Linked DNA regions of Prochlorococcus marinus str. MIT 9313. The protein of the gene in region 3 binds, or shares a complex with, the protein of the main gene of each other region. Links are inferred from orthologs where the notes say so. Each region holds a gene or a part of one and is shown on either strand. Other genes may lie near its edges. The genes, in order: accC, AKG35_RS06570 and accD.

Region 1 (10,096 bases), 1.1 Mb from region 3 along the record:
CCTAGAAGATGCTGAAAAGAACTGCAGAGATGCCGAAGCCGCTGTAGAGGTCTCCCGTCGCCGCCTTGGAGACGTCGCCGGTCGCTCTGGTGCTTGGCTTGAGCAACAACGGCAGCGCAGCTCTCGCCGTCAGGAACTTCAATCCACCCTTACACCACTGCAGCAGGAGCAACAACAACTTCAAGAACGCCTGCGACAAGACGAAGAGCGGCGCGTGGAACTCGAAGCAGAGCAGCAGCGTGACGGCACCGAAGACCAGCAGGTACAGAAACAACTTGATCAACTCGAACAGGAATGGCAAACACTCCTCCAGAGCATCAGCGACAAGAAAGAGCAGGTTCAGCAAGCCGCTGAAGCCCTGGCAGTGCAGCAACGGACCCGCAGTCGACTCGAGCAAGAACAAACCCGCTTGGAAAAAGAGATCGCCCGGCTAGAGAGTCGTCGCGAGACCCTGCAGGAGAGTCGTGGCACTGGAGCTCTAAGGCTGCTGCTTGAAGCCGGTCTGGAAGGGATCCACGGCCCCGTTGCCCAGCTTGGGGAGGTAGACGATCGCCACCGACTTGCTTTGGAAGTCGCTGCGGGTGCACGACTCGCTCAAGTTGTCGTAGACGACGATCGCATTGCCGCCAAAGCCATCGAACTGCTCAAAAGCAAGCGAGCCGGCCGGCTCACCTTCTTGCCTCTCAATCGCATCAAAGCACCTGCAGCTAGCAGCAATAGCGCCCTCATGCGAGGGCGAAAGCCTGACAACGCTGATAGCAGCACTGGCATGATCGGCAAAGCCTTTGAGCTGGTTCGTTTTGAGCCCATTTATGCCGAGGTTTTTGCCTACGTCTTCGGCGAAACTTTGGTCTTTAGCAACCTGAAATCTGCTCGGCTGCAGTTGGGACGAACTCGAGCCGTAACTCTTGATGGAGAACTGCTAGAGAAGAGCGGTGCCATGACAGGCGGCAGTTTTTCCGGTCGTAGCAACAGCCTTAGCTTTGGTAGCAGCAACGAGGGAGATGAGGCCGAACCCCTACGCCGCAGGCTTCTTGAACTTGGAGAAACCTTGGTGGCCTGCCGCAGAGAGGAATCTCACCTCAGCCAAGTTCTCGAGGAAGCTCGCCCCTGCCTCAGAAATCTTGAACAGCGCCAAGCCGCTCTGGAAGCCGAACGCAGCGCAGCCCGCCGCTCCCATGGCCCCTTGATGGAAAGACGTCATCAACGCTCTCAAAAAGTGGAGGAGCTACAAGCTCATCAAGAACAACAGCAGCAACGACTGAACGCTCTCATCGAAAAGCTCTCTCCCCTCACCCTTGAACTGCAGCAACTTGAACAACATGAGCAGGAAGCCCAAGCGGATGGCGATGCAGAGACCTGGCAACGATTACAAGCGGATCTTGAAACCGCCGATGACGCACTTGGGACAGCCAGAACGAATCGGGATCAATTGCTGACTGCCCAGCAGCATCGCCACCTCGCCCTCGAACGCCTAAGCGATCAACAAAAGGGCCTGGAGGCTGAGGAAAAAAGACTGCAGGAAGCTGTCCATGCTCTGGCAACTGCCCATGCTCAATGGCGTGACCAGCAGCAAGAACTGCAAGCGCGAAGACAAACACTAGAAAGCCAACAACAAGACCTACAGACTCGCTTTGGCGAACAACGGCGCGCCAGGGATGCTGCTGAAGCAGAAGTAGCAAACCAGCGCCAAGGCCTACAAGAGGCCCAGTGGAACCTGGAACGCCTCCGACAGGATCGCCAAGCCCTTACCGAAGAGCTTCGCAGCGGCGGCCTCCGACTCAATGAACTCCAACAAGCCTTGCCAGACCCACCCCCGGAGATCCCCGCAGAGCTTCGCAGCGCAGGACTTGAGGCCCTTCAAGCCGATCTGCAAAAGCTTCAAAGCCGTATGGAAGCCCTAGAACCAGTGAACATGCTGGCCCTTGAAGAACTCGAACAACTCGAACAACGACTCGGGGATCTGGTCAAAAGGCTTGAGGTTCTCTCCCAGGAGCGAGAAGAACTCCTGCTCCGCATCGAGACCGTCGCCACTCTTCGTCAGGAAGCCTTCATGGAAGCTTTTGAAGCAGTTGATGGTCATTTTCGTGACATCTTCGCCAGCCTCTCTGAGGGCGATGGCCACCTTCAACTCGACAACCCTGACGACCCCCTCGAAGGCGGCCTAACCCTGGTAGCACATCCCAAAGGCAAAGCAGTGAGACGCCTTGCGGCTATGTCTGGTGGAGAAAAATCGCTTACGGCGCTCAGCTTTCTGTTTGCTCTTCAGCGCTTCCGCCCCTCTCCCTTCTATGCCCTCGATGAAGTGGACAGTTTCCTTGATGGGGTGAATGTTGAACGCCTTGCAGCTTTGATCGCCCGCCAAGCAGAACAAGCCCAGTTCATGGTTGTGAGCCACCGCCGACCAATGATCGGCGCCTCCAACCGCACCATCGGGGTAACCCAGGCCCGTGGGGCTCACACTCAAGTCGTGGGATTACCCAATGCAGCGTGAGCTGTTTCCTCAAGCCCTTGAGTCAAAATAACTCGATTCGCCCCCTGTTGAGGGCCTGCGTTTGACGACAAACCCATCCCTGAACGATCCACTGGACAAAGTTCCTAGCGACCGCCTCTGGCTGCGCTCCGAGCTCATGGGGACCCACGTGATCACCCGTGATACCGGACGTCGTCTCGGCGTCGTGGGAGAAGTCGTGGTCGACATTGATCGCCGCGAAGTGGTGGCCCTAGGCCTGCGAGACAATCCCCTAACGCGATACCTGCCCGGCCTCCCACGTTGGATGCCACTTGATCGGATCCGTCAGGTGGGGGACGTCATCCTCGTGGATTCCTCTGACTCACTCAAAGAGGGTTTCACCCCAGATCGCTACAGCCGAGTGATCAACTGCCAAGTGATCACAGAATCTGGCCAGCAACTAGGCAGAGTCCTGGGGTTCTCCTTCGACATCGAAACAGGAGAACTCACCACCCTGGTGATTGGAGCAATCGGTGTGCCCTTATTGGGTGAAGGGGTCTTGAGTACCTGGGAGATGCCGGTAGACGAGGTGGTCAGCAGCGGCGCAGACAGGATCATTGTCTATGAAGGCGCAGAAGAGAAGCTCAAGCAACTGAATAGCGGCTTCCTCGAAAAACTCGGAGTTGGCGGCCCCAGCTGGGAAGAACAGGAGCGAGAGCGCTACAGGATGAATCTTGTGCCAGTGGAAAACCAGCTCAACTCAGGACAGCCCACTGAGCAGGAACAGCGCCGGCTCCAACCTTCCACCACTCAAACCTTTGAGCCGGAAGAAGAACTTGAATACGTTGAACTTGAAGAGCGTCAACAGGAAGTCATCCCCCAACAGCGCTATCTCGATGAAACGCCCTCAAGCTCCCCAACGCGCTACCGCAATGACAGAGAAGAAAGAATGACCTTCGAAGAACCTTCTGCCTATGAACAAAGGCCAGTCTTCGAAGAATCAGCTGCCTATGAACCAAGACGAACCTTTGAAGATCAACAACCCCAGAGACCAAGACCAGCCTCACGTCGACCTGTTCAGAGCCTTGGTGATCCTCTTGATGTGGAGCCCCTCGACTTTTCAGGACGCGATCAAGCTGGCCGAGACCGAGATACAGAGATAGAGGAGACCCCACAGCGCCGTAATGGCACCGAACTGGACGACCCTTGGTGACCTTCGATTCAAATCAAACCTCTGCCTCCTCGGAAAAATCAAGCGAAGCGCTGTTCACGCAGTACCTCTGACCTGTAGGCGCTGGTCCGTCGTTAAAGACATGGCCCAGATGAGCCCCACAACGAGCACAGTTGATCTCAGTACGCTCCATTCCATGACTAGTGTCCCGATGGGTGGTAATCGCACCTGCCTTGACTCCATCCGAAAAGCTCGGCCAACCAGTGCCTGAATCGAATTTTGTCGCTGAGCTGAAGAGTGGGGCTCCACAACAGACACAGCAATACATCCCTGCTGCCTTGTGGTTCCAATAAGCACCTGTAAATGCTCGCTCTGTGCCCCCCTTACGGGCAACCTGATACTGCTCACGAGTCAACCTGGCCTGCCACTCTTCTGGGCTGAGCTTGATCCAATCCACTGAATCGGAAGCGGAGGAATCAGACCTGGACATGGAAGGGAAAAGAAAGAGGACCTGCCAGACCCTAAACAGCCTTCGAATCTAAAAAGCACCGAGAGCTTTGGGCAGCAAACGACGCACCTGCCGAACCAGTGCAGAAACAGCCCCAGGTTGCCCACGCAGGCTGCGCAGATCCTCGCGCAGCCCCCTGAGCCGTTCAGGAGATTCCAGCCAAGCTGACGCCTCATGAGCAATGTCCTGTGGCGAAATTGAGCCCACTCGCTCCGGAACCACCATGCGTCCAGCAGAGATATTGGGCCAAGCCAGGAATCCATGACGACGCAGCCGCCATGCACTGAGCAAAACACCAATGCACCAACGCAATCCAGGGAGCCGAGCCAACAAACCAATCCAGCCATCCCATGCCTGCATCACAGCCAAATGCTGGGTGGGCACGATCACAATCATTGGCAAACCAAGCGCCCCCAATTCGGCCGTATTGGCCCCCACAGTGGTAAGAGCTAAATCACATTGGCTCAAGGGACCATGCGCAGGATGATCCTCTTGGAGATAGATGACCGTGCCGGCCCTGGTGATCAATCTTCGCCAAGGCTGATCAAGCTCAGCTGGCCTGACCATGGCAATAGCTGAGCGATAGGCAGCAGCAATCGGATTGCTCGAACTCATAAAGCTTTCCAACTCCTTCACGCTTGTGGTAGGTGCAACAGGAAGCAAAAACCGACATCCAGGTCGCAGCCGAGCCAATTGATCAGCCGCCTCCAAAAGGAAAGGAACCCCCACGCAGAGCTTGGCCCGTTTAGACCCAGGCAATAAAGCCACCCAGTCGCCTTGTGGCAGCGGGGCTTCAGCTCTTGCAAGACTAGACAAATCCGCCATCAGGTCTCCCACCACAGTGCAACGGTCCCGGAAACGACGTGGCAGCTGATCCCGCACTTTGGGAGACATCGCAGCAATGCAGTCATTCCAACGAGGCCAGCGGGCCACCCACTCGGCGTAGGTGAGATGGCGGTAGCCCAAGCGGCCTGAAAGAAGCACGCTCCAGAACTGATCTCCACCAAGGAAAACGACCACTCCTTGGCGAGGCCACGGCCCATAGCGTCGGGGAAAGAACAACAAATTCCAAAACTGATTTGCTGGTGTGATCTGCTCAAACTGAATCCATCGTCTAGCCGCATCAGCCTCCTGTCCTGTGGCATTCGGGCAAGGCACCAACACCAGCCTCAAGTCAATAGGCGAGCTTGCAGCGCGAGGACGCATCAAAATGCTGCGATGCAAGCTCTCAGCAATGGGCCTAACCCAAGTCGCTAGTTCCCCTGGGCCATTGGAAACCAGAACAACCGCCAGCGAAGTGTCCGGAATGACAGCTGGAGGGAGTGAGGTCAAGTTGTAAGGAAAGAATGCGGATGGCGAGACTTGAACTCGCAAGGCCGAAGCCACACGCCCCTCAAACGTGCGTGTCTACCAATTCCACCACATCCGCGTGGCCGACTCAACCTCGCGGGCTTCGTCGATCGAGGATCATACCGGCCAATGGTCCAACGTTTTGCAAAGTGGCCTGGCAAGGAGCGCTGATACGATCCGCCCAAAGCCTGATTACTGCGGGATGACCATCGGCAAAGTGCTGATCGCCAACCGCGGCGAAATTGCCCTCAGAATTCTGCGTAGCTGCAGAGAGCTGAATATCCCCACAGTGGCTGTTTACAGCACCGTGGATCGCAATGCGCTGCATGTTCAACTTGCTGATGAAGCCGTCTGCGTTGGCGAGGCCCCTAGCAGCAAGAGCTATCTCAATGTCCCCAATATCCTCGCGGCTGCAACCTCCCGCGGGGTCGATGCAATTCATCCTGGCTATGGATTTCTAGCCGAAAACGATCGATTCGCCGAAATCTGTCGTGACCATGGCATCACCTTTGTCGGTCCTTCACCCCATGCAATCCGCTCCATGGGAGACAAGTCGACCGCTAAGGCGACCATGCAACAAGTCGGTGTTCCGACTGTGCCAGGTAGCGAGGGCTTGCTCGCCAGTCCAGAAGCAGCAGCTGAGCTGGCGAAGGGAATGGGCTACCCAGTGATGATCAAAGCCACCGCAGGTGGGGGTGGCCGCGGCATGCGCCTGGTCACCACGCCAGACCAACTGGAAAACCTCTTCAAGGCCGCCCAAGGAGAGGCCGAAGCGGCCTTCGGCAATCCTGGGCTCTACATGGAGAAATTCATTGACCGGCCCCGACACGTCGAAGTGCAGATCCTCTCGGATCGACACGGCAACGTCATCCACCTCGGCGAGCGTGACTGCTCCATTCAGCGACGTCATCAAAAACTGTTGGAAGAATCCCCCAGCCCAGCCCTCACCCCCGAATTACGCCTGCGAATGGGTGAGGCTGCGGTGGCCGCCGCAAGGAGCATCAACTACGAAGGCGCTGGAACCGTGGAATTCCTCCTTGATCGCAAGGGTGACTTTTACTTCATGGAAATGAACACCCGTATTCAGGTTGAGCATCCCGTCACAGAAATGGTGACAGGCATCGATTTGATCGCAGAACAACTGCACATCGCCGGAGGCGATCCCATCAGCATCAAACAAGAGGACATCCAACTAAGAGGCCATGCCATCGAGTGTCGAATCAATGCTGAAGACTCCACCCACAACTTCCGCCCCTCACCAGGGCAAATCACAGGCTGGTTACCACCAGGAGGACCAGGGGTACGCATCGACAGCCACGTCTATACCGGCTACGACATACCGCCTTTCTATGATTCATTGATTGGCAAGGTGATCGCCTGGGGGCATAACCGAGACGCGGCACTTAAACGCATGAAAAGAGCACTCAATGAATGTGCTGTCACAGGCATCCCCACCACAGTTGAATTCCATCTCGAACTGCTCAATCGGGAAGAATTTCTGAGAGGAGATGTTCACACCAAATTTGTCGAACAGGACATGCTCGACTGAAATTCCTTCGTTCAATCTCAAGCAATGGCCTGGCTCTTAAGCAGCATCTGAGAGAGCAGTCCTTGCTGGCCAACCAACAACTCCCTCAACAAACTGATCAATCCAGCCCATATCACGGGAGTGACATCCACTCCACCAATGGGAGCCACCACACGGCGGGTCATCGCCAAAAGAGGCTCCGTGGGCCAACTCACCAAAGGCCAAAACCCCTCGCTGAGCTTTACCTGGGGATACCAAGAGAGCACGATCCGAAAGATAAATGTCAGCGTCCAAAACGCAAGCGCAAAGGCCAGAACCAGATGCAGCGTTGGCAGCGCTTGAATCAGAACTGGTGTCACAAAGCTCAAAGCATCAGCAATTCCATCGTAGAAAGTCACCCCTGATCATTAAGATCATGATGGCCTCGCCCAAGTCAGAACCACTGCTATGACCGCTTCTCTCGCCAATTATCTAAGCAGCCTCGTTTGGGCCGCAGTAATCGTGGTAATACCAGCTGCCGTTGCCCTTGTGTTGATCAGTCAAAACGACCAGATGTATCGCAAGTGATCGGGTTGACCGAAACCTCAAAGCAGCCTTGGCGCACTTCGTAGACTGAGCCCAACGAGGTTGGTTTTCAACCTCCTGTTCAGGCGTTTTCAGGGGGCGCAATTGTGGTCAATGCCAGTCTTAACTGGGGCAGCATTGTTGGAATCGTGCTTGCAGTAGGCGGTGCTCTGCTGTATTTCATGCGATCGTTCAAGCCTGCCTTAGCACGCGACTACGACGTCTTTTTCGCAGCCATCGGCCTCCTTTGTGGAGGAGTTTTCTTTTTTCAGGGGTGGCGCCTGGATCCGATCCTGCAGTTCGGCGTGTTCCTGCTAGCCGGAACCACAATGTTTTTCGCCTACGAAAGTGTCAGGTTGAGAGGCGTAGCTGTTGAGGGGGCTCGGCGTTCATCCTATTTCGATGATGCACCAGCCCCGCCTATCAACCAGGGTCGAGGCGGTGGCCTAAGGGGTGACTGGGATGAACCCTACGACCGCTTTGAGGAACCCCAACCGGTTCGACGACGCTTCTCCAGTCGAGACAACGACGATGCTGATCGCCCTCAAGAAGACTTATACCGGCCTCGCAGAACCACAAGAGCTGCAATACCAGAACAAGCAGCAAGCCGTCGCCGCAACAAGGAGGAAGAGTCCTGGGGCGAAGACTCAGAACGCTCTCGTCGCATGGCCCGATTCGGCCGCCAGGATGATGAACAAAACAATCGTCCTGACTTTGGAGAACGCCGCAATATTCGCCAAGATCAGCGCCGGGGCAGCCGTCCCTCAGCCAATCAACAAACCACCAATCGAACCCAATTAAGCAACGAGCCAAGGTCTACGACGAGAGGGGGCTACGGCTCATCAAGAAAACCTGGTGTACCTCAGGGGTCTCAGATTCGTCCCGAGGCTGAAGATGCGGCCTACTCTCCTGCAAAGTCCAGGTCGACGGGATCCAGGCCCACAGCATCAAAGCCCTCCCGACCACAAGGCAATCCCTCAGCCACCAGAACAGAAGCGGCGCCTCCTTCATCATCAATGCCTGAGCCAAGACGCTCAGCTCCGCGAAGTTCAAGACCTCGCGACAACAGTTCCCGTTTTGACGACTGAAGCCCATTGCCAACAACCTGCAGCAACTGATCCTGCTTTTGGGGTGCCTGAGCCTTGGGAGCTGCATCAATTCGATTGAGAGAGCACCAGGTGGCCTGCTTCAACGCAGCCAGCAAGACCCTGCCCTCAGCGGCAATGGCGAAATGCTGGCAGTGATCGTCGATCAGCGAGGCCGGCCAACCGTTCAGCTCCGCGAGCTTAGAGACGGAAAGATCCTGCCACTACGCCATTTCTCCCGTCACCAACCTCACAGTTCTCCCTCCCTGAGCTGGAATGGACGTTATCTGGCAGTGATCACACAAAAAGGCAATCGTCGCCTAACGATCATTGAAGATCGTCTAACCGGAAGAATCCACCCGCTTCCCCTACCGGGGGAGAGAGATCCTGTGAGCCTCAGCCTTGCACCAGATGCACGCCAGTTAGCTATGCAAGTAGCCGATCAGGGGCATTGGCGCGTAGAGCTCTTCGATCTATCACACATCCTTGAGCCTGATCCAATCAGAGGGCTGAAGCGCTCAACTCCAACGAAAGAGGTTAGACCGTGAAATATGGGCTCTTACGAGATCTGCCGAGTTGGCTTGTAACTTTGTTTATTTGCTTTGGGCTGGTTGCTTGCGGAAGAGAAGCATTGAGGCCACTCCAAGGCATCAATCGCTCACTGCTCCAATCCGCTAGCAGTCGTCGCCAACCGGCCCTTGGCAAGCGTTGGTTGGCCACTCTGGCCAACCATCAAGGAAAAGAAAGAATTGAATTGATCGACCTACGAAGCCGCAGATCGGTACTACTTCCAGGCCTGAATCGACCTGATGCTCAGCCAATCAGTGTGAGCGTGAGTGCCAATGGCGAACACCTGGCGCTGGTAAGACAGCGTGACGACCAAACGGAACTGTTGCTCTATCACCGCAGTATGGGTACTGTTCATCGGCTTGAGCTCAGCGCCAAAGGGATCCCTCGCCATGTGATTTTGGATGGATCTGGTCGGCTTCTAGCAGTTCAAGTCAGCCGAGAGGGTCGTTGGGATGTGGACCTGATCCGTTTGCCAAGCTGATTAGACAACGCAACCACTCAAACCACTCAGGACACCAAACCGGCCCAATGCACGAAGGTGTCGCGACTCACCACTTCGATGAGCAGCACAGCGGCCAATCCAATCATCGCGAAACGTCCATTGACCCGTTCTGCATAGGCACTCCAACCAAAAGTGGGTGGATCTCCCGTCGTCGCACTATTGATGGGTGGCTGGACCTCTGAACTTTCAGAACCCTGCTCGGATCCCTCGAAGACAGCCTGTTCGCTTGGAAGGTCCTGATCGCCTGGAAGGTTTTGCTTTGGTGAGGTCATCAAACCAGGTCAGGATCTTGAGACAATAGATAGGTGGCGGTCGGGAGCAAACGCCATTTGCCATTCCCTAAAAGCTCAAGCACGGAATCGTGGA
Region 2 (10,076 bases), 730 kb from region 3 along the record:
AACTCTGGCGTCAGGGTCATCTCCTTCAACATGGCGAAATCATCCTGAATCCCCCTCAAAGACTCTGGCGAGAAGTCTTCGATTGCGAACCACCTAGCGACGCACCAGCATCAATCCCCAGGCAAGAGCTGAGCGATCTCCTGCAAACAACGTTTTGCTCCTGTTGGCCAGAGGTGAACTGGCAAGAGAGCCCTATCACTAACGCTGAATGGGGCTCAGTTGCCAACAAAGCACCGAACTATGAAGTACTGCTGGATGCCTCAGGCTGCTCAACCAATCCGCCAGAGACCATCGACTCCACAACTTTAGGCAGTGCCATTCCCAGGGGATAGGTGTTCTGACGGCGAGCAGCTTCGAGAAACTGAACAGGAAGCCTTACCCCAAGACGCTTAAGCACAGCTTCGGAGAGATCAATTCGATCTAATGTTCCGCAAGGGAGACCAGCGACATTAAAGACAAGAAGCCTGCCCTCCTCAGCCTGTTCTAGTGCCATCACCGCCTGCCATAACGGGGCTTTCTCGCCAATGGCAGGCAACTCAGATATCGGCTTCATGTGATCCGCCAGGCATTGCCGATCCCATTGCTGCACAGGCAATTCTTTTAAGGGTTGGTCCGTCATGTAACCAACCCAACGACCAGAGCGACAAACCAAAACCCACTCCTGAGGAGACTGCTCCTCGCTGCCAGACAAACGCAACTGACTAAGCCTGCGCAGCGACTGGTCATCTTCAAGCACACGGAAGTTGCGCCCAGCCGCCTGGCCTACGTTGAGCTCACGCAAGACCTTCTGCAAGGCAAGTAGCTGGGTTTGAGAGCGAGATGCACCGAGACCAAACCAACCGAGCATCAACAGCCAAAGCCCACCAATCCCACCACCTTTAAAGAAGAGCAACCAACCCCCCAACACCATTGCCGAGAGAGATAGGGCACGGCCAGTTGCGGTGGCGACCTGGACACCCTTCCTCTGACTGCCAGTCCACTGCCAGACCAAAGCCTTAAGGATCAAGCCTCCATCAAGAGGCAACCCAGGCAGCAAATTAAAAAGGGCTAGCAACAAATTGAGCCCACCCAACTGACCAACGAGATTGGCAAGCAGCGGATTGACGTGATCAGCTGCATACACCCCTCCAGTCAGCAAGGCAACAGCCAAGACCAAGCTCACCAATGGTCCCGCTGCAGCAACCCTTAAAGAGGCCATCGGTGTCGAGCACTCCCTCTCAACGCTGGCAACACCTCCCAGGAAAAAAAGCGTGATGCTGCGAACCTTGACCCCCTCACGCAGTGCAACCAAAGAGTGGCCTAGCTCATGCAGGAGAACAGACAAAAACAACAGCAGGGCCGTGATCAACCCCAGACCCCAGCTGATCCAAGCTGGAAGCGAAGATTCAGCTGCAGCGGACACCTGGTTTTGTGAAATCCAAGTAAAAAGCAACAGGATCACAAACCAGCTGGGATGAACCCTTAAAGGGATTCCCCGAATCTTCATCAGCTCCCAGCCTTCGCCCACCCTTTCATCTCCATCGAGCCGGATCAGCGGCCAGTAGCAAACCAATCTTAGAAAAGTCTCGAGCCAATGGTCTTGCCTATGGGATCTCCAACATCCACCGCAGTGAAGATCTGCGGTCTTACCAACATTGACCAAGCCAAATCGATTGCAGCGCTAGGTGTCGAAGCAATTGGCGTAATCGGCGTAGCAAGCTCACCCCGCTTTGTTGCAGAACAGCAACGACGAGACCTTTTCGCTCAACTCAACAGCTTCAAGCCAGAACTCCAACGAGTCTGGGTGGTCGCTGATCCAGATGACACCGACCTATCCGAAGCCCTGCAAGGAGAAGGTGCACCTTCGGCAATCCAGCTTCACGGCCAAGAAACGCCAGAACACTGCGCAAACCTGCGCATCCAACACCCGAACACGCAGTGGTGGAAAGCCCTGCGCATCCGTAGCCATGAGGATCTCTCCCTTGCCCATACCTATGCAGGCCAGGTCGACGCACTCCTTCTCGATGCATGGAGGCCTGGACAACTTGGTGGCACAGGCCATCGACTTCCCCTGAACTGGCTGCATCAAACCTCTTTTGAACTGCCCTGGTGGTTAGCGGGTGGTGTCTCCGCAGAGTGGATTCCAGAACTTTTGAGCCAGGTAAATCCATGGGGCTTGGACGCCTCAAGCCGTCTCGAGATTTCGCCAGGGATTAAGGATCTAAAACTGGTTGAGGCCCTGGTTGAAGCGGTACGTCAGCAGCAAAAATAGATTCAATGATGCAATCAAAGCTCTTAAACAATTTGAGCTGCCGCAGATTTTTTCAATGGGTTGAAATTGAATTTCAATAATAAAGAGCGAACAAACAATAAGAATTTCAATCAAATCAATAAAATATGCCTAGCTAAAACTTTGGTCAATGAGACGAGCAAGACCCCAACTGAAGGTTGCTGCTAATTATTTTTTAGCTTGATCGTTAAGCTGTTCCTGTCTTTGTTGAATTCCAAAAAAAACATTCGCGCCTAACACCAAGACAGTTGCAACTACAATCACTCCAATCGCTAATGGGCTCAGATTAAGAGCCATTGCAAACAAAGGCGAAGGCATTGACCTCTAAATTGTAAATACAAGAATTAGCTTGACAGAGTTTCATCCACTTGGCTAGTAACAAGCGAAGTGGATACACACATGTTAATCAGACATGGCCATCGCCAAAATGTTCTTTCTTGGCAAGATCTAGAGAGATCTTTTATGTTGCAAGCATGGCCTCCTGCTGACGAACGAGCTCAAAGAATTCCTGTTTAAGGCTAGAGTCATGCCTGAAAACACCTCGCACAACTGAGTTCACCATGGTGCACTGGGGTTCCATTACGCCACGTAATTTCATGCAATAATGCTCTGCCTTGACAATAATTCCAAGCCCCTGAGGCTCACATAGCCGCTCAATTTCATCAGCCAAGATCATTACGGCCTCTTCCTGAATATGAGGTCTTGAAAATACCCAATCGGCAACTCTTGCAAACTTAGAGAGTCCAATCACACGGGTCCCTGGCTTGATCCCAATCCAGCAGTTACCCATGATCGGCACAAAGTGGTGGGAGCAGGCCGAACGGATCGTGATTGGTCCAACAGTATAAATCTCATCAAGCTGCTTAACGTTAGGAAAACTTGTAATCTTGGGCTGTTTCTGATAACGGCCCTTAAAAACTTCGTTGAGATACATGCGAGCAACTCGCTCGGCTGTCTCTTCTGTGTTGTGGTCATTATGAATATCAATCAACAGGCTTTGAAGTAGTTCTCGTACTCGATCGGCAACTTCTACTTCAAGCTCTTGCAACTCGCCTGGTTGAATGTATTCCGAAATATTATCGTTAGCGAGAAAGGAAACACCTCCCGCAACAAACCGTGCGCGTATACGCTCGGAAATCTTGCTTGTATTGGCAATTTGACCATTGTCAGGCGAAGCATTTTTGTCATTGCCAAGGCCTTTCGATGATGCTGGGATGATGGAAGTCATTAAAGGCTGGTTCAAAAGGCGCCAGTGGCTGGCATCAGAGTTAGATCTTCAATCACCTGTGATGGTGGCTGTTGGGCCAAGTGAAGAAGGGCAGCGGCAGCCTGCTCAACAGAAAGCATGGCGTCACGGTCGAAGCTACTTTGCACGGTTTCAGTATCCCAAAGAGGGGTATTGACCGAACCAAGCGTAAGGGTGCAAGCACGTATCCCATGATTGCGCTCCTCCGCTGCCAAGCAACTAGTAAAAGTAGCCAATGCTGCCTTGGTAGTGCAGTATGCACCCCACTGTGGAAAAGCATTGCGAGAGGCATGACTGCTCACATTGATCACCAATCCACCGCTAGCACGCATCGCAGGCACCACAACAGAACACAATTGAAAGACACTAGTGAGATTCATCTGAAGCAACCATTGCCAACGATTCAAAGGCATGGATAGAAGATCCCCTGTCCAAGCCGCCCCAGCATTGTTGATCAACACTGATGGGCAATGTCCCCGTCCAAGCAAATCCTCGATACCAGGAGCGATGGCTTCTGGATCAGCCAAATCGATTGATTTAAAAAGAACATTCTGGCCTGTACTTTTTAGCTCTTGGGAAAGTGCCTGAAGTGCATCTTGGCTGCGGGCTACCAACATCAAATCCCAACCGGAATTGGCAAACAACCGCGCAGCTGCTTCTCCGATACCGCGGGATGCTCCAGTAATCAGGGCAGTAGGCAAGGAGCGAATGCAACCCCAATAACCCTAGGCAGGCAAGCCGGTTTCCGACGAGCTTGGATCGAGAACACGACCCATAGCCCGGAATTTTCGATACCGCGCTTCGCGAAGCTGATTAACCTTTAAACCAAGAAGCTCATCGAGGTGCCGCTCGATAGCCTCTCTAAGCACCTCTCCCGCCTGAAGAGGGGCCCAGTTGTTGCCTCCAGCTGGTTCTGGAAGCACTTCATCCACCACTCCTAAGTTAAGGAGGTCTGGACCAGTGATCTTCAAAGCAGCAGCTGCCTCAGGAGCTTTGGCGGCATCTCTCCAAAGAATCGAAGCACAGGCTTCCGGACTGGCCACGGTGTAGACGCTGTGCTCAAACATGAGCAAACGATCAGCTACGCCAATTCCAAGAGCGCCACCCGAGCCTCCTTCACCAATCACCGTGGCAATCACAGGCACGCGCAAACGGAACATTTCACGCAAGTTGACTGCAATGGCTTCACCTTGCCCCTGCTCCTCGGCAAGCAGGCCTGCATATGCACCTGGCGTATCGATGAAAGTGAGGATGGGTAAACGAAAACGATCGGCATGATCCATCAGACGAAGAGCCTTGCGGTAACCACCAGGCGTAGCCATCCCAAAGTTTCTAGCCACATTTTCTTTTGTATCCCTGCCCTTTTGATGTCCGATCAGCAGCACAGAGCGCTTACCAATACGGCCCACACCACCAACCAACGCCTGGTCGTCGCTACCACGACGGTCACCATGCAACTCAACCCAGTCGTCGCAAAACATTTGGATAAAATCCAAAGTGCTCGGCCGGTGAGGATGTCGCGCGACTTGTATTTTTTCGGCCGGTGTAAGAGCTTGAAAAATTTCCTCCCGTCTACGTGCCGCCAAAGTTTCTAACTGGAGTAACTGCTGACTGACATCGACTTCGGAATCGCGTGCAAGCTCTCGGATCTGCTCAATCTGCTGCTCTAGTTCTACCAATGGCTTTTCGAACTCAAACAGATAACGACGAGCCATGACAAGAAAAGATCCGGAAACAAGGTTCAGGCTGCAGCAGCCTGAAGTTGGTGATTGAGATTGAGGCTTGAAAAACCATGACGCAAAGACGCCATGCCGATAAAATCCATTTTCTCAAGGGTGATCTGGTTACGCCCCCAACTGAAGTTTGTGTGGCAATTCTCAAACTCCAACAGCATTGCTTCTGCAAAACAGGCAAACATTTGCCTCGCAGGCTTATCCATCTCTGCAATCCAGCCAACATCCCAGCTGATGTCATTGCAGAACTCAACGATTCCTCCTTTGAGAACATGCACCCCACTACCAGCAAACTTTGCATCTAGGTTCTTCGGATAGCCCCCATCAATCATCAAGCAAGGCTTGCGCAAACTCTCCATATCGATTTCCAGGGTTCTAGGCATGCTGGCAACCCAAACCACAACATCAGCTTCAGGCAAGGCCTCTTCAAGACTCAATATTCTGCCGCCAGCCAATTCAGTTTGAAGATCTATAAGAGGTTGTTGCTGTCTAGCCACCAAAAGAAGTTCAGCGACACCAGTTCGAGCGGAAAGCCAACGGCAAACAGCACTACCTATATCGCCAGTTGCACCAACTACCGCTACACGCGCCTTGCTTAAATCAATGCCCAAAAGTGGGGCATTGTTCTCAAGCTGACGGCAAATAACCCAAGCCGTATGAGTGTTGCCGGTTGTGAATCGCTCCCATTCAAGCGTGGTGTTTCGTACATGTTGATGCTTAAGAAGATTGAAGTTCTCAAAAATAATTGAGGTAAATCCGCCTAGGGCACTTATCTGAATGCCTCTCTTCTGGGCCATTTCCATGGCATTGAGAACTTTGCGACGGGCAGTTTTGAACCGACTCAACATTTCTGGCACAAAACATGAATCGATATAAGCGCCTTCTATTTTCTTTCCTGTAAGGCTTTCTACCTCTATCTGTTCCAAAAACTGCGGAGGAGCACTGCACCAAACATCCAGGTCTCCATCTAGATGGTCATAGCCAATCTGAAGTGCCGTCTTCCTGGCATCTTCAAAACTGGTGGAATGACCGATCAGACCAAACATGTAGTGCTGACATACGAAAAAACTGAGCCCACCCTATAAGCCCTGAAGAGGTCCAAGTCAACCATAATCCCATTAATGCTGGTCTTTACGGTCCAGTGTTTGAACTTCGACCAAGCTGCTCACGAATGGATACAAGGGGAAAGGAAGGCCCATAAGCAGCAGAGTTCAGCTCACAAGAGCTGCCGCTGCCATACGGGTAATTTCACGAGTGTTAAAGCCAATCTCAGTGAGAGATTCCTGGTAGGCGATTAAGAAATCCTCAATCAGATCTTCCTTATCCATCTGCAGCACGGCAGCATCACCTGCTACCTGATCAAGCATCCGGCGAATCAGAGGCAGGTTCTCGCGATTGGCCTCAAGCAACTCCTCACGGCAACTCTCCAGATTGGCCTTGAGCCAAGCCTCGCCATAATTGAGGTGTGTGTACTCGTCCTTCACGACACCTTCAGTAATCTTGCGAGCAAAGGGGTCAGAAACAGGGATATAGGTGTGATAAGCCGAAATAGCAAAGGCTTCAATCAAGAGCGCCTGGATCAGCAAGCATGTAGGTGTTTTCCCCTGCCCTAAAGCTGTCTGGAAGTTGTCACGCAAAGGAGCAAAAAACTCCCTTGCGAAGTCCATGTCAGCCTCAACGCCAAGGTTCTTGCCGCAAGCTGTAAAGCCCTTCTTGTGCCTCATCTCCATCTTGGCAAGCCGCTTGAGCTCTTCGACATGATCGGGAAGCAGCGTGCCAATCGCGATGTAATTGTCATGGGCTTCCTGTTCGCCCTCAATGACTATTGCGTTGATTCTGCTGTATGCATCCTTATATCTATCTGAAGTGAAGTCTGGCAGGGCTTCTGAAGATCCAACAGTGCTGTCAAGAACAGCTGCCACAGGCATCTCAAGCGTAGGCATGGATCTTTTAAAAGTCGTAAGTCGAGAGACTTTAACCCTCTACTAGGGAAAATTGACTCAAGCCGCCCTTTAAATCACAAGCATTCTGGTTCTCTCACCGGAGGCCATTGGCTTCCCATCAGGCTGATCAGCAAATTAACCCAGTGATCAACCAAAGCCTGCTCCAATGCTTTCCCTAGCGCAGCATTAGCCTCTCGACTATCACCGATCACCCCGGACTCACTGAAATCGTCCGTAAGCCAAGCACATGGAGCATGGCCCTCAAGGCTCCAACCCATCGGCGGAGTGGTAGATAGGCCAGGGGTGTAGTGGTCACCATCGACAGGGCGATCAAGCCCTACCAGCTCAGGCGCCATGGACAGCATCAGGCTGGTCTCAGCCAGACCAGCATGCAGGCCTACCTCACGCTCACTTTCAGGGAGCAAATCCTTTAATGCCCCGACACCACTCCAGAGAAAACAGGGCAATACAGCCATCGCAGGGCATTGAGCACGAAGCTGCCGAGCCGCCACATGCAATAAGCCAATCTGGCCTCCATGTGCATTGAAAAGCAGCAAACGACGAACTCCCATGGCCGCCAATTGCTGACCAACTTCGATGACCAGCTGAAACATCAGGTTCGCTGAAAGGGAAAGAGTTCCTGGGAATGCCTCATGTTCCGGAGAAAATCCCAATGACTGGGCTGGCAACATCCAGATCGGCAGGTCAGCAGGCAAGCGTTCAAGGACCTCTACCAACATCCGCTCTGCGAAAAAAGCGTCCGTTATCAGAGGCAAATGCGGACCATGCTGTTCACAGGCCCCGAATGGCCAAACCAAGGTGGATCCCTCCAGACCAACCGCTTCTGCAGCCTCTGGCCAGCTGAGATGGTCAAAACGCCTGCAAGAAATAGACATCAGCCCCAATCTGCGAACAGAACCCCACCCTGCCTGTCAGAATGCTTGATCGACGACCCCAAGGCCCCCATGGCGGGATCAGGCAGTCCGCAGCCCAATAGACCAAAGCCCCCTAAACCCGCAGCGGAAGCCCCTCGCAAGCCCCTGCAGGTCATGCACATCAGCAAGCGTGGGGAACAAGACAAGCTAGTGCGAGAAGCCGCCGAAATAACTTCACCTGGCAGTAAAGCAACTGCAGCATCAGGCCAGCTCAGCAACGCCCCCAATCGATCCGTCTCAGCTGATGCAGCCTCAGATGAGAGTCGTTTTGATCTCGGCGAGCTGCAAAACATGACGATGGCCGATCTACTTGGTCCGGCCGATCAGTCACGCCGAAGCGCTTCGGCCCCAAAGGGCATCGATCATCGCAACGAAGAAGGGCAATCCAACCCAGCACGCAGTGTCGACGATTTCGACTTCGATGAAGACGCCTTCTTGGCTGCTCTCGATGAAAACGAACCAATTGGAACCACAGGGGAAGTGGCTACAGGCAAGGTCATCGCTTTGGAAAGTGATGGTGTTTACGTCGACATCGGCGGGAAAGCACCAGGCTTTATGCCCAAAAATGAATGCGGCCTTGGCGTGATTACCAACCTCAAAGAGCGCTTCCCAAAGGGTTTAGAGGTCGAAGTACTCGTCACTCGAGAGCAAAATGCCGATGGGATGGTCACCATCAGCTGTCGAGCTCTAGAGCTGCGTAAGAGCTGGAGCAAGGTGCAGCAGATGGAGAAGGAAGGCAAGGTCGCCCAGGTCAAGGTCAATGGATTCAACCGTGGTGGAGTGACCTGCGACCTTGAAGGCCTGAGAGGATTTATTCCCCGCTCTCAGCTCCAAAATGGAGAGAATCACGAAGCGCTTATCGGAAAAACCCTTGGTGTGGCATTCCTGGAAGTCAATCCAGAAACCCGCAAGCTGGTGCTTTCAGAGAAGCGGGCCGCTACCGCCGCCCGCTTCTCTGAACTTGAAGTAGGACAGCTCGTGGAAGGTCAAGTCGTAGCAGTGAAGCCCTACGGTTTCTTCATAGACCTAGGCGGTGTGAGTGGCCTCCTTCACCAATCCATGATCACCGGTGGCAGTCTTAGATCCCTGCGGGAGGTATTCAACCAAGGCGATCGAGTCAAAGCCTTGATCACCGAAATGGACCCTGGTCGCGGACGCATTGCCCTGAACACAGCCCTACTGGAAGGACAACCGGGCGAACTCCTAATTGAAAAAGATAAGGTTATGGCTGAAGCGACTGATCGAGCCAACAAAGCTCGTAACGTCCTTAGGCAGCAGGAACAGTCAGCAGGATGATTGCTGCCAATACGCCCAACATCACAGACCAACACCCTAAGACTGACTGGGAGCTCGACTTCTACTCGCGACCAATCCTTGAATCTGACGGCAAAAAACGTTGGGAGTTGTTAATTAGCAGCTCACAGGACCCGTCAGGAACTGCACCATTCCGCTGGGTAAAACGCTGCCCTGCAGGAGAAGTCAATTCACTGTGGCTGACCGACGCCCTGAGAGAGGCCCTTAAAGACTCTCAGGAACAAGGCTGGGAGGCCCCTCTCAGGCTTCGCTGTTGGCGTATATCGATGCGCACCATGGTGCAACGGGCTGCCGCAGAGCTTGGCATCGAAGTCATTCCAAGCCGCAGAACCTATGCCCTACTCGACTGGCTCGCCGAGCGAGAACGGGATGTCTACCCCCTTGAGGAGGGCTACATGGCTGGTCCACTGGCTCCTCCCCCAACTCCGATACCAACACCCCCAGTACCTCTACCTGAGGCTGTAAGGGGAGACGCCTGGAGCTGGGCCTCCCTACCCTTAGGTTTGCTACGCGAAGCCCAAGAGTGGCCAATCGGCTTCGGCGGCCTACTACCAGTTGGAGCAAACGACAACGACAACATCCCCGTGCCAGGTGTACGGATGTTCAGTCAAACCCGTGCTTTGGCTCTAGCAGGCT
Region 3 (9,881 bases):
GCTGGATCTTGCGCTGCCCCGCCAATGACACCGATCAGCTGGCACTAGCCAGAGTGCTCGGCTTTCAACCTCTCAAGCTCTTCCAGTGTTGGACATCACCCTCACTGATGGCCCAGTCGATACCAACTTGGCCAGCTGAGCTCAGCTGGCAACAGCTGAGCCGTCGAACAGCCTCCTTGCTTTGGCCACTGGAAAAAGCCGGAGGATCTGGCCATCTCCGCCAGATCGTCGATCGACAATGGATCGACCTACTTGACCAAAACCAAACGGGCAGTGGCGTGCTGCTTGCCCAGGGCGGCGCAACGAGTACGGCCATTGCAGGTCTGGTTAGCCATCCTGGAACAAACTCAGAAACAGTGCTTGAACTGATGCGCGATGTCGGTTGGGACCCTCGACTGTCACAAGCTCTGCCAAAAGTTTTAGCTGACCTCACGAGCATGTCCAAAACATTCCGACTGATCACCACCAGCGAAGACGAGCCGCTCAATACTCTTCTCGAACAACTTAGATGGAAGCGTGCGGGAGAAGAGTTGCTGCTTGGTCGCAGTCTTTGGCGTCGCCAGGTAAGTAACAAGTTGCTTCTTGGAGCTCGACCACTGCAATCGATGCTGGGGCGACTGCAACCCCAGCAACCACCTCTGCCTACTCCAATCCTGGGCTGACATTAATGACGGCAACAAAACCCAGTCCCAAATCCATGCTTAGTCTGGATTTGGGGAAAAGACGCATCGGCCTAGCAGGATGCGATCCACTTGGAATCACGGTGAGTCCTCTACCACCTCTGCAGAGAAAAAGCTTCGAACGAGACCTAAAAGTGTTGCAGTGGCACTGCACTAGTCGCAAAGTAGAAGGCTTGGTCGTGGGTTTGCCGCTAGATGCCAAAGGTCTGCCCACAGATCAAGCACGACACTATGAGCGTTATGGACAACGCTTGGCGAGAGCTCTCAAGCTGCCTCTCGCTTTGGTTAATGAACACAGCAGTAGTTGGGCTGCTGCTGAACGCTACAACTTGCAAGGCGATCGAAGTGGCCAGCTTGATAGCGCTGCGGCAGCACTTCTGCTCGAGCAGTGGTTGCGAGAAGGTCCCGAACTGAAACCGGTCCACGTGGCGGCCCATCCAGTGAGTCAGGTGAACAGCGATAGTGGATCCTGAGCAAATCAACCTCAGCTCCAATGACTGCCCCGGGTCCAAACATCAATGGCGAGGTGCCAACGGTCTTAGTAAGAGATGATGAAGGGCGGGATCTGCTCTGTTTTCTCGAGCAACTCATTCCCCTTGATGACAAGGATTACGCCCTACTCACACCGGTCGACACCCCCGTCTCCCTCTTCCGCCTCAGCGAAGGCAACGATCCTGAACTGATCGAAACGATTGCCAGCAGTGAACCAATCCTTTCAGTGGCCGATGTCGTGCTGCAAGAACACGACCTCACTCTTGTTCGTTCAGCTGTAACACTCACTGTGAACGGTGAACTAGATGAACCCGATCCAGAGGAATTGGAAGATGAGGAAACCGATGACGACTCCGAGACATATGAATTACTCGTTAGTTTTATGGTTCAAGAGCAGGAGTATGGCCTTTATATCCCTCTGGATCCCTTCTTCGTTGTGGCTCGCATGACCGACGGTCAAGCAAAGCTTGTCGAAGGAGAGGAATTCGATCAAGTTCAGCCACGTATTGAAGTCGAGCTCGAAGATAGGGAGCTGTAGATCAGATGAGCCAACACTGGCTTCAGCCAAACTGGGCACCCGGCCTGACCCTCCCCCATCTGCCGATCCAGCACTTGCTGGATCAGGGCCTGCAGGCCCTGATCCTTGACGTTGATCGCACCTTGCTGCCCGGGCGTGAGATTGAATTACCGCTATCCGTTACAAGCTGGGTTAAGGAGGCCCAACGCCATCTATTACTTCACCTCTTCAGCAACAATCCCTCTCGAAAACGTATCGGTTCGGTAGCTGAGCAACTAGATCTCACCTTCACCTGCAGTGCAGCGAAACCTCGCAGAGCCCGACTGCGAAAGGTACTCAATCAGATCCAGTGCAAACCTACAGAGATTGCCATTGTGGGAGATCGAATCTTCACTGACGTGCTAGCCGGAAACCGTCTTGATCTCTATACCGTTCTAGTTCGACCACTACGCGCCGATGGCTACCCCTGCAAAAACAACAGAGTTCAGCGTCTTGAACAAAAACTTGCCGCATGGCTAGGGGCCCCACAGACATGAGTCTGTGGGTGGTGAAGGTGGGAACCAGCCTGCTGAGAGGCAATGAGAAGCAATCCACCGCCGAAGTGATTGAGAGCTACAGCGCCTGCCTTTCAGCAAGCCTCAAGCGGGGGGATCATGTTGTCCTCGTAACAAGTGGCGCCGTAGGTCTTGGTTGTAATCGTCTAGGGCTAAGCCAACGGCCGGTCGATGTGGTGGCTCTCCAAGGGACGGCGGCGATCGGTCAAGGACAACTCATGGCTCTTTATGAGGCTGCCATGAGCCGAAGGGGTCACACCGTGGCTCAGGTATTGCTTACCCGCTCAGATCTTGGCTCCAGGCAGCGATACCGCAATGCTTCTAGCACCTTGAAGCAATTGCTCGACTGGGGCGTTCTGCCGGTGGTGAATGAGAACGACGCCCTCTCTCCGGAAGAATTGCGATACGGCGACAACGACACCCTTTCAGCTCTCGTTGCAACCGCAGTGGAGGCTGATCAGCTCATCATGCTCACCGACGTGGATCGCCTTTATTCCTCAGACCCCCGCATTAATGCCTCTGCCGAACCGATCTCAGATGTTTACCATCCCCATGAACTGACTGCCCTGGAAGTCGCGGCAGGGGAGGGAGGTGCCTGGGGCACTGGGGGCATGACTACAAAACTTGCGGCAGCTCGCATCGCTACCGCAAGTGGCATCACCGTTCTTCTTGCTGATGGCCGCGATCCTCAAGTGCTTGATGGGTTGCTGCAAGGAAGACGGAGCGGCACGGTGTTTCATCCTCACCCTCAACCTCTCGGCAATCGCAAGAGCTGGCTGGCCCATGCTCTGAAGCCCTTAGGGACCCTTCAGCTGGATGAAGGCGCCTGCGATGCCCTTCAACATCGTGGCGCCTCCCTGCTCTTGGTGGGGGTTAAAGAGGTGGAAGGAAACTTTGAAGCCAACCAGCCGGTAAGACTAATTAATCCCGAAGGTAACGAGCTCGCTCGAGGCCTGTGTTCCTTGAGTAGCAAAGAACTGCGCGAGGCCATTGAGACCCAAATGAGCACGAATCGTTCACCGGTCGTGGTGCATAGGGACGTGTTGGTTCTCCGCAACGCGTGACTTGATTGAACATCACCAACACATCACGCCTACGATCCGCCGAAAAGTGATTTGACATGCGCTTCAGCCAGTTGATCGCCTCCCTCCAACAAGGAAGCGCTGGGCTGCAGGACCACCAGCTAGCTGAAGATCCTGAACTGCTTAGCGGCGCATCTCTCGATCAAGCAAAGGCCAATCAGCTCAGTTTTCTGGAACAGGGCAATGCACTAACCACTCAGCTAAGCCACAGCAAGGTTGGGGCCGTATTGATTCCACCTCAGGATGATCTACGTGTCATCGCTGAACAAAGAGGGCTGGCCTTTGCGGTGTTGCGAGATCCTCGCCTGGCATTCGCTGAAGCCTTGGAACAATTGCATCCACGCTCGCGGCCCAAGGCAGGTGTTCACCCCACAGCCGTGATCGGAGATCAAGTGCATCTTGGCCAAGGGATCTCAATCGGTGCGCACGTCGTCATCGGTGATGGCAGCCGTATCGGTGCCTATAGCGTGGTCCATCCAGGCGTAGTGATTTACGAAGATGTGGTGGTGGGGGAAGCTAATGAACTTCATGCCAATGCTGTTCTTCAGCCTGGTTCCAGGCTAGGTCTGAACTGCGTTGTGCACTCCAATGCCGTTGTGGGATCAGAGGGTTTCGGCTTCGTACCTACCGCCAATGGATGGAGAAAGATGCCCCAAACCGGTTTGGTGGTTCTTGAAGACGGTGTAGAAGTGGGCTGCGGGTCGACCATCGACCGTCCATCGGTGGGTGAGACTCGCATCGGCGCTGGGACCAAAATTGACAACCTCGTGCAAATCGGCCACGGGGTGGTTACAGGCCAAGGATGTGCCCTTGCCTCACAGGTGGGGATTGCCGGCGGTGCTCGCCTGGGTGAAGGTGTAATCCTCGCCGGTCAGGTTGGAGTCGCTAATCGCGCTGTAATCGGCGATCGTGCCATCGCTAGCTCGAAGAGCGGTATTCATGGCGAAGTTGAAGCGGGGGAAGTTGTCAGCGGCTATCCCGCGATTCCAAATCGCCTCTGGTTGCGCTGTTCCGCCACCTTCAGCAAATTACCGGAGATGGCCAAAATGTTGAGGAAGCTGACAAGAGATACACCTCAGTAACCTCACAGGAGGCACAAGCCATTTTGGAGTTCTCCACATGCGCCAGCACCGCATCGTTCTGCTGCCTGGTGATGGTATCGGTCCTGAAATCACTGCTGTAGCAAAGCTTTTACTTGATGCATTAGGCCACCAACACGGTTTCAAGCTGAATTTCGAGCAACACCCCATCGGTGGGGTTGCCATAGACGCAAGCGGATCGCCCTTGCCCGCCAGCACCCTTGAGGCATGTCAAGCCAGTGATGCGGTGCTCCTTGCAGCAATTGGTAGCCCTCGCTTTGACGCCCTGCCCAGGGAGCAACGGCCGGAAACAGGCTTGCTATCCCTTCGGGCAGGACTGAAACTATTTGCGAACCTCAGGCCGGTGACGATCCTGCCGGCCCTGATCGATGCCAGCAGCCTGAAAGCAAATGTGATCAAAGGCGTTGATCTAATGGTGGTGCGTGAGCTCACAGGTGGGATTTATTTCGGCCAACCGAAAGGGCGGATTGAGGCCGATGGGGATGAGCGCGCTTTCAACACAATGACCTACTCCAGAACTGAGGTGGATCGAATCGCCAAGGTCGCTTTCGAGCTCGCCCGCGATCGCAGCGGAAAGCTTTGTTCAGTAGATAAGGCAAACGTGCTTGATGTCAGTCAACTGTGGCGTGATCGTGTCGATGCTTTGGCTGCCAACTATGGAGATGTAGAGCTCAGCCACATGTATGTGGACAATGCCGCGATGCAATTGGTGCGCAACCCCAGGCAATTTGACGTGCTGCTTACCGGCAACCTATTCGGAGACATCCTTAGTGACGAAGCAGCGATGCTTACCGGTTCGATTGGCATGCTGCCCTCAGCTTCGCTCGGCAGCGAAGGACCAGGACTGTTTGAACCGGTGCATGGCTCCGCACCCGATATTGCAGGACAAGACCTGGCCAATCCAATGGCAATGGTGCTTTGCGCAGCAATGATGCTGAGAATTGGCTTAAAGGAAAACGATGCCGCCAGGGCTCTTGAAGGATCAGTAGAGCGTGTTCTCGCGGCAGGTTTCCGTACAGGTGACCTCATGAGTGAGGGTTGTACCCAACTGGGCTGCGCAGAGATGGGTGAGCAATTGCTGCAAGCGCTTTAAAGGATCGAGAACTCTGATAAGCAAATGCTGATGTTGCCAAATTGAGCTGTTTGCTCCATGACCTGCCAAAATCTCTGGGCCTGTCCTGTCTGCGTCGATGTCGAAGCGTCACCCGGTTGTCGCCGTTACAGGGTCCTCTGGAGCCGGAACCAGCACCGTAAAGCGGGCCTTCGAACACATTTTTTCCCGAGAGAAAATCACGCCCGCCGTTGTGGAGGGCGATAGCTACCACCGCTTCGAGCGGATGGCCATGAAGGAAGCCATGGCTGACGCCTTGGCCAAGGGTGAAAACTTCTCCCACTTCGGCCCAGAAGCGAACTTATTCGACAAGCTGGAAGAGCTCTTCCGCACCTACGGTCAAACAGGGGGTGGCAAGAAGCGTTATTACTTGCATAGCACTGAAGAGGCAGCAGAACATAACAGCCGCCTAGGCACGAAACTTGACCCCGGTCAGTTCACCCCTTGGGAGGAAATTCCAACCAACACGGATGTTCTCTTCTATGAAGGACTGCATGGTGGTGTCGTTGGTGATGGCTACGACGTAGCAGCCTGCGCCGACCTACTGGTTGGGGTGGTACCAATCACCAACCTTGAGTGGATACAAAAAATCCACCGCGACAATGCCGAGCGAGGCTATTCCGCAGAAGCAATTGTGGATACGATTCTGCGACGCATGCCTGATTACATCAACCACATCTGTCCACAATTCAGCCGTACAGACATCAATTTCCAGAGAGTGCCCACTGTGGACACCTCGAACCCATTCATTTGTAGGAACATCCCTACGCCGGATGAAAGCTTTGTGATCATTCACTTCCGCAAAGGTGCTCGCGAAAAATGGGGCATCGACTTTGGAGATCTGCTCAACATGATTAATGACTCGTTTATGTCGAGTCCGACAAGCATCGTGGTGAACGGAGGCAAGATGGGTTTTGCAATGGAATTAATTTTGACCCCGATCATTCATCGCCTGATTGAAGACAAACACAAACTCTCATAAACAAAATAATTTAGTTACCTCAAGAAGCAACTATGATGGGATTATCTGAGTAATCAGTTAATCCTATTTCTATTTCCAACCTCTCATTTGTAATTGCAACAGCCGCTTCCCGATCAACCGAGGCAGCACGCTGCGATCGGTTCAACAGCGGCCAACTGATTGAGAAAGCACGACAAATTTATTTCAACTATCTCTCCAACACCATCACTGGTACGGAACCCATTGGTGTTGTTCTGAATGAAAACAATGGGAAAGGACGCGTTGTCTTTGATCTTCCGGTTCTGCTTCCAAAAGAAAAATTTCTCAAGCTAGAGCTCCTGCGCACCCTCCCGATGCGCTCCCGTCAAACCCGTGCAAGAACCATCGCCATCTCTAGGCGCAGCTAATGCTCTGGATCTATCTAGCGATCATCGGAGCTTGTATGGGCAGCTTCATCAATGTGATGGCTTGGCGGCTTCCACGAAAGGAATCATTGATTTGGCCTGGTAGCCATTGCCCACGTTGTGGATGTGGTGTGCGTTGGCACGACAACATCCCAGTACTCGCATGGATTCAACTGGGCGGTCGCTGTCGTGATTGCAGAACCACCATTCCAGTGCGTTATCCAGCGGTGGAGAGTCTCAGCGCCGGGCTTTGGGTATCGGCTGCCTTGGCAGCTCCAACCAGCATGGGCGAGTTGTCTTCCTTGTTCAATCTCTTTGCTGGAGTCGTGCTTGTCAGTGTGCTGTTGCCACTGGTCCTCATCGACCTCGATCACATGTGGTTGCCTGAACCACTTTGTCGGGCTGGCCTTTTGTTAGGCCTGGCGTTCACCGCGACAGCGGCAGTTTCACTCGGCTGGAGTAAGGGATCAACCCTGCTACTCGACCATTTACTAGCAGCAGCAGCAGCCTTAATTGCGATGGAAGGGCTTAGCTTCCTTGCCAAAAAGCTGATTGGTCAGCCGGCCCTTGGGCTTGGTGATGCCAAATTGGCGGCCATGGCTGGAGCATGGTTAGGACTGAATGGGGTGGCTATGGCCATGACCCTGGCCATCATCAGCGGCGCAGCGGTTGGTCTCATCGGTCGGCTTGCTGGTCAGCTACAACCTCGCCAGCCTTTTCCCTTCGGGCCTTTCATTGCCTTTGGGGTCTGGGGTGTATGGCTTTGTGGATCAGATTGGTGGTGGCAACATTGGCTCAACCTAATGGGTCTTTAATAGACCAACTGCTGCTAGAAAAAAATGCCAACTGTCAGTGAATCAAGCGCGCTTTAGATTTGGATGAATCACCACTTCTTAATTTGCGGTATTGGACATAAGCATGGACACTTGATCCATCCTTATGACTGCCCGAGAAGCCTTGTGCCAGTTGAGAAGTCACCCGTCCTCACACTGATTTAAAAGGATGAGTTTATTCGACTGGTTTGCTGATCGTCGCAAGGGTCAGTTCGTTGGCAAGGTGAGCCAGGAAACTGAAGAAAGCGATGGCCTTTGGGTCAAATGCCCCGAATGCGGTCAGGTGGTTTATCGCAAGGATCTTCATGCCAATGCAAGTGTTTGTTCCAACTGCGGTTACCACCACCGCATCGATAGCGACGAAAGGATCGTCCTGATTGCTGATCAAGGAAGTTTTAAATCACTGGATCGCAACCTCAGCCCTACAGATCCACTCGGATTTAAAGATCGCCGTGCCTATGCCGATCGACTTAGAGAAAGCCAGGCCTCAACAGGCATGAAGGACGGGGTCGTCACAGGTCTTTGCCAAGTCGAAGGAATGCCGATGGCCATGGCGGTGATGGATTTCCGCTTCATGGGCGGTTCTATGGGATCAGTTGTTGGCGAAAAGATCACCCGACTGGTGGAGCGGGCAACAGCCCAAGGTCTACCCCTCTTGATTGTCTGCGCTTCAGGCGGAGCTCGAATGCAAGAAGGTATGCTCAGCCTGATGCAAATGGCCAAGATTTCCGGTGCTCTTGAACGACATCGAGAGGCTGAATTGCTCTACATGCCACTACTCACTCATCCAACTACCGGTGGTGTGACTGCAAGTTTTGCCATGCTTGGTGATCTAATTCTGGCGGAACCGAAGGCTCTGATTGGCTTTGCTGGACGCCGGGTCATTGAGCAGACCTTGCGGGAAAAACTACCCGACAATTTTCAGACTGCCGAATATCTGCAAGAGCATGGCTTCGTAGACACGATCGTGCCTCGAACGCAACTTCGTAAAACGCTGGCCTCACTCTTGCTGCTGCATGGCTGTAAAGCGAAAAAGGCCGCGGGTAAATGAGCAAATCTCTATTCCGATTCTGCCTCTGGCTAGGTCAGGGTTTCATGCTCCTGCTGCTAACCCTTTTTATTCCTTACGGCTTTCTCGAAGTAGAAATCGCAAGCGCTGGCCCAGTCGAATGGAAGGAAGTCCCCGCTACTGAAGCTGGACAGCAATGGTGGGATATAGGCAGCCTTCATTACGACAAGGATGGCAATCTCAGCGTGCTTAGTCGCTTTACTCCAGCGCTCAGAGAAGGCGAGAAGCAACAAAATGGCAGCCTCTATTTGATGCATGTGGATTGCGATCAAAAGCTCTTCAGGGATACCTCGGTGAATGGTTTGCATCGTTTCCGCGCAGAATGGAAACCCTCTGATGGCGATGAGCTCATCGATGCAGTCATCGATGAGGTTTGCACTGCAGAGGTGACGTAAAAATCAATCATGAATCCAATTCGTCCACCAATTGGTGTTGCTATTGCCGGCCTTGGCTTCGGTGAAAGCGTTCATCTTCCGGCACTAAAAGCCAATCCAGACCTACAGCCTGTTGCCCTATGGCATCCACGCAGAGAGCGACTAGAAAAAGCTTCTAACCAGCATGAACTTATCGGCTATAGCGATTGGTCAGCCCTATTGACTGATCCAAAGATCGAGGCCGTGATTCTGGCAACACCACCAGGCCCGCGTTTTGAATTGGCGCTCGAAGCATTGAAAGCTGGAAAACATTTGCTTCTGGAGAAACCCGTGGCGTTGCATGCCGATCAAGTCGCTGAACTGCAACGACTGGCCATCAAGCAAAGATTGAGCGTGGCCGTGGACTTTGAATACCGTGCTGTGCCGTTGTTTATGCAAGCCAAGCGTTTGCTTGATCAAGGGATCGTGGGAACGCCATGGCTGGTGAAACTTGACTGGTTAATGAGTAGTCGCGCCAATGCTTCAAGACCATGGAACTGGTATTCCCAATCCGAGGCAGGTGGCGGCGTGATTGGGGCGCTAGGCACTCATGCCATGGACATGCTGCATTGGTTGTGTGGGCCAACTCGCCAGGTGAGTGCTCTGCTATCCACCTCGATTCAAACAAGGCCTGATCCATTTAGTGGCGAACTGCGTGATGTGAG

The links.
Region 1: the proteins of accD (region 3) and accC are in contact, whole or in part, in a solved structure (PDB 8UXZ), measured with the Escherichia coli proteins. The link is inferred for Prochlorococcus marinus str. MIT 9313 from one-to-one orthologs.
Region 2: the proteins of accD (region 3) and AKG35_RS06570 are in contact, whole or in part, in a solved structure (PDB 8UXZ), measured with the Escherichia coli proteins. The link is inferred for Prochlorococcus marinus str. MIT 9313 from one-to-one orthologs.

The regions. Positions count from the first base shown.
Region 1 is NC_005071.1:1,684,346-1,694,441, forward strand. The notes cover bases 4,895-7,856. They hold accC (acetyl-CoA carboxylase biotin carboxylase subunit), read left to right. Parts: upstream 4,895-5,683; coding sequence 5,684-7,030; downstream 7,031-7,856. Other genes in these bases: AKG35_RS08460 (hypothetical protein), read right to left, coding at 4,895-5,463; AKG35_RS08475 (YggT family protein), read right to left, coding at 7,048-7,368; psbX (photosystem II reaction center X protein), read left to right, coding at 7,457-7,576; AKG35_RS08485 (Ycf66 family protein), read left to right, coding at 7,681-7,856. Outside these bases: chromosome segregation protein SMC, read left to right, coding at 1-2,494; AKG35_RS08450 (PRC-barrel domain-containing protein), read left to right, coding at 2,556-3,665; peptide-methionine (R)-S-oxide reductase MsrB, read right to left, coding at 3,679-4,113; more of AKG35_RS08460, read right to left, coding at 4,162-4,894; more of AKG35_RS08485, read left to right, coding at 7,857-8,661; AKG35_RS08490 (hypothetical protein), read left to right, coding at 8,700-9,206; AKG35_RS08495 (hypothetical protein), read left to right, coding at 9,203-9,709; AKG35_RS13550 (chlorophyll a/b-binding protein), read right to left, coding at 9,736-9,894; AKG35_RS08505 (ABC transporter ATP-binding protein/permease), read right to left, coding at 10,002-10,096. UniProt on the Escherichia coli protein: This protein is a component of the acetyl coenzyme A carboxylase complex; first, biotin carboxylase catalyzes the carboxylation of the carrier protein and then the transcarboxylase transfers the carboxyl group to form malonyl-CoA.
Region 2 is NC_005071.1:1,311,415-1,321,490, forward strand. The notes cover bases 3,236-6,177. They hold AKG35_RS06570 (acetyl-CoA carboxylase carboxyltransferase subunit alpha), read right to left. Parts: upstream 5,231-6,177; coding sequence 4,241-5,230; downstream 3,236-4,240. Other genes in these bases: folE (GTP cyclohydrolase I), read right to left, coding at 3,236-3,497; AKG35_RS06565 (SDR family oxidoreductase), read right to left, coding at 3,509-4,216; AKG35_RS06575 (long-chain acyl-[acyl-carrier-protein] reductase), read right to left, coding at 5,257-6,177. In the rest of the region: AKG35_RS06545 (lipoate--protein ligase family protein), read left to right, coding at 1-332; AKG35_RS06550 (site-2 protease family protein), read right to left, coding at 239-1,507; AKG35_RS06555 (phosphoribosylanthranilate isomerase), read left to right, coding at 1,574-2,251; AKG35_RS12935 (hypothetical protein), read right to left, coding at 2,438-2,587; more of folE, read right to left, coding at 2,730-3,235; more of AKG35_RS06575, read right to left, coding at 6,178-6,294; AKG35_RS06580 (aldehyde oxygenase (deformylating)), read right to left, coding at 6,460-7,191; AKG35_RS06585 (creatininase family protein), read right to left, coding at 7,266-8,087; AKG35_RS06590 (S1 RNA-binding domain-containing protein), read left to right, coding at 8,157-9,422; AKG35_RS06595 (Tab2/Atab2 family RNA-binding protein), read left to right, coding at 9,419-10,076. UniProt on the Escherichia coli protein: Component of the acetyl coenzyme A carboxylase (ACC) complex. First, biotin carboxylase catalyzes the carboxylation of biotin on its carrier protein (BCCP) and then the CO(2) group is transferred by the carboxyltransferase to acetyl-CoA to form malonyl-CoA.
Region 3 is NC_005071.1:574,640-584,520, forward strand. The notes cover bases 7,098-9,844. They hold accD (acetyl-CoA carboxylase, carboxyltransferase subunit beta), read left to right. Parts: upstream 7,098-7,903; coding sequence 7,904-8,785; downstream 8,786-9,844. Other genes in these bases: AKG35_RS02805 (prepilin peptidase), read left to right, coding at 7,098-7,716; AKG35_RS02815 (hypothetical protein), read left to right, coding at 8,830-9,198; AKG35_RS02820 (Gfo/Idh/MocA family protein), read left to right, coding at 9,208-9,844. In the rest of the region: AKG35_RS02765 (hypothetical protein), read left to right, coding at 1-662; Holliday junction resolvase RuvX, read left to right, coding at 668-1,153; AKG35_RS02775 (DUF3727 domain-containing protein), read left to right, coding at 1,174-1,710; AKG35_RS02780 (YqeG family HAD IIIA-type phosphatase), read left to right, coding at 1,716-2,225; proB (glutamate 5-kinase), read left to right, coding at 2,222-3,307; lpxD (UDP-3-O-(3-hydroxymyristoyl)glucosamine N-acyltransferase), read left to right, coding at 3,364-4,407; leuB (3-isopropylmalate dehydrogenase), read left to right, coding at 4,445-5,518; AKG35_RS02800 (phosphoribulokinase), read left to right, coding at 5,616-6,518; more of AKG35_RS02805, read left to right, coding at 6,904-7,097; more of AKG35_RS02820, read left to right, coding at 9,845-9,881.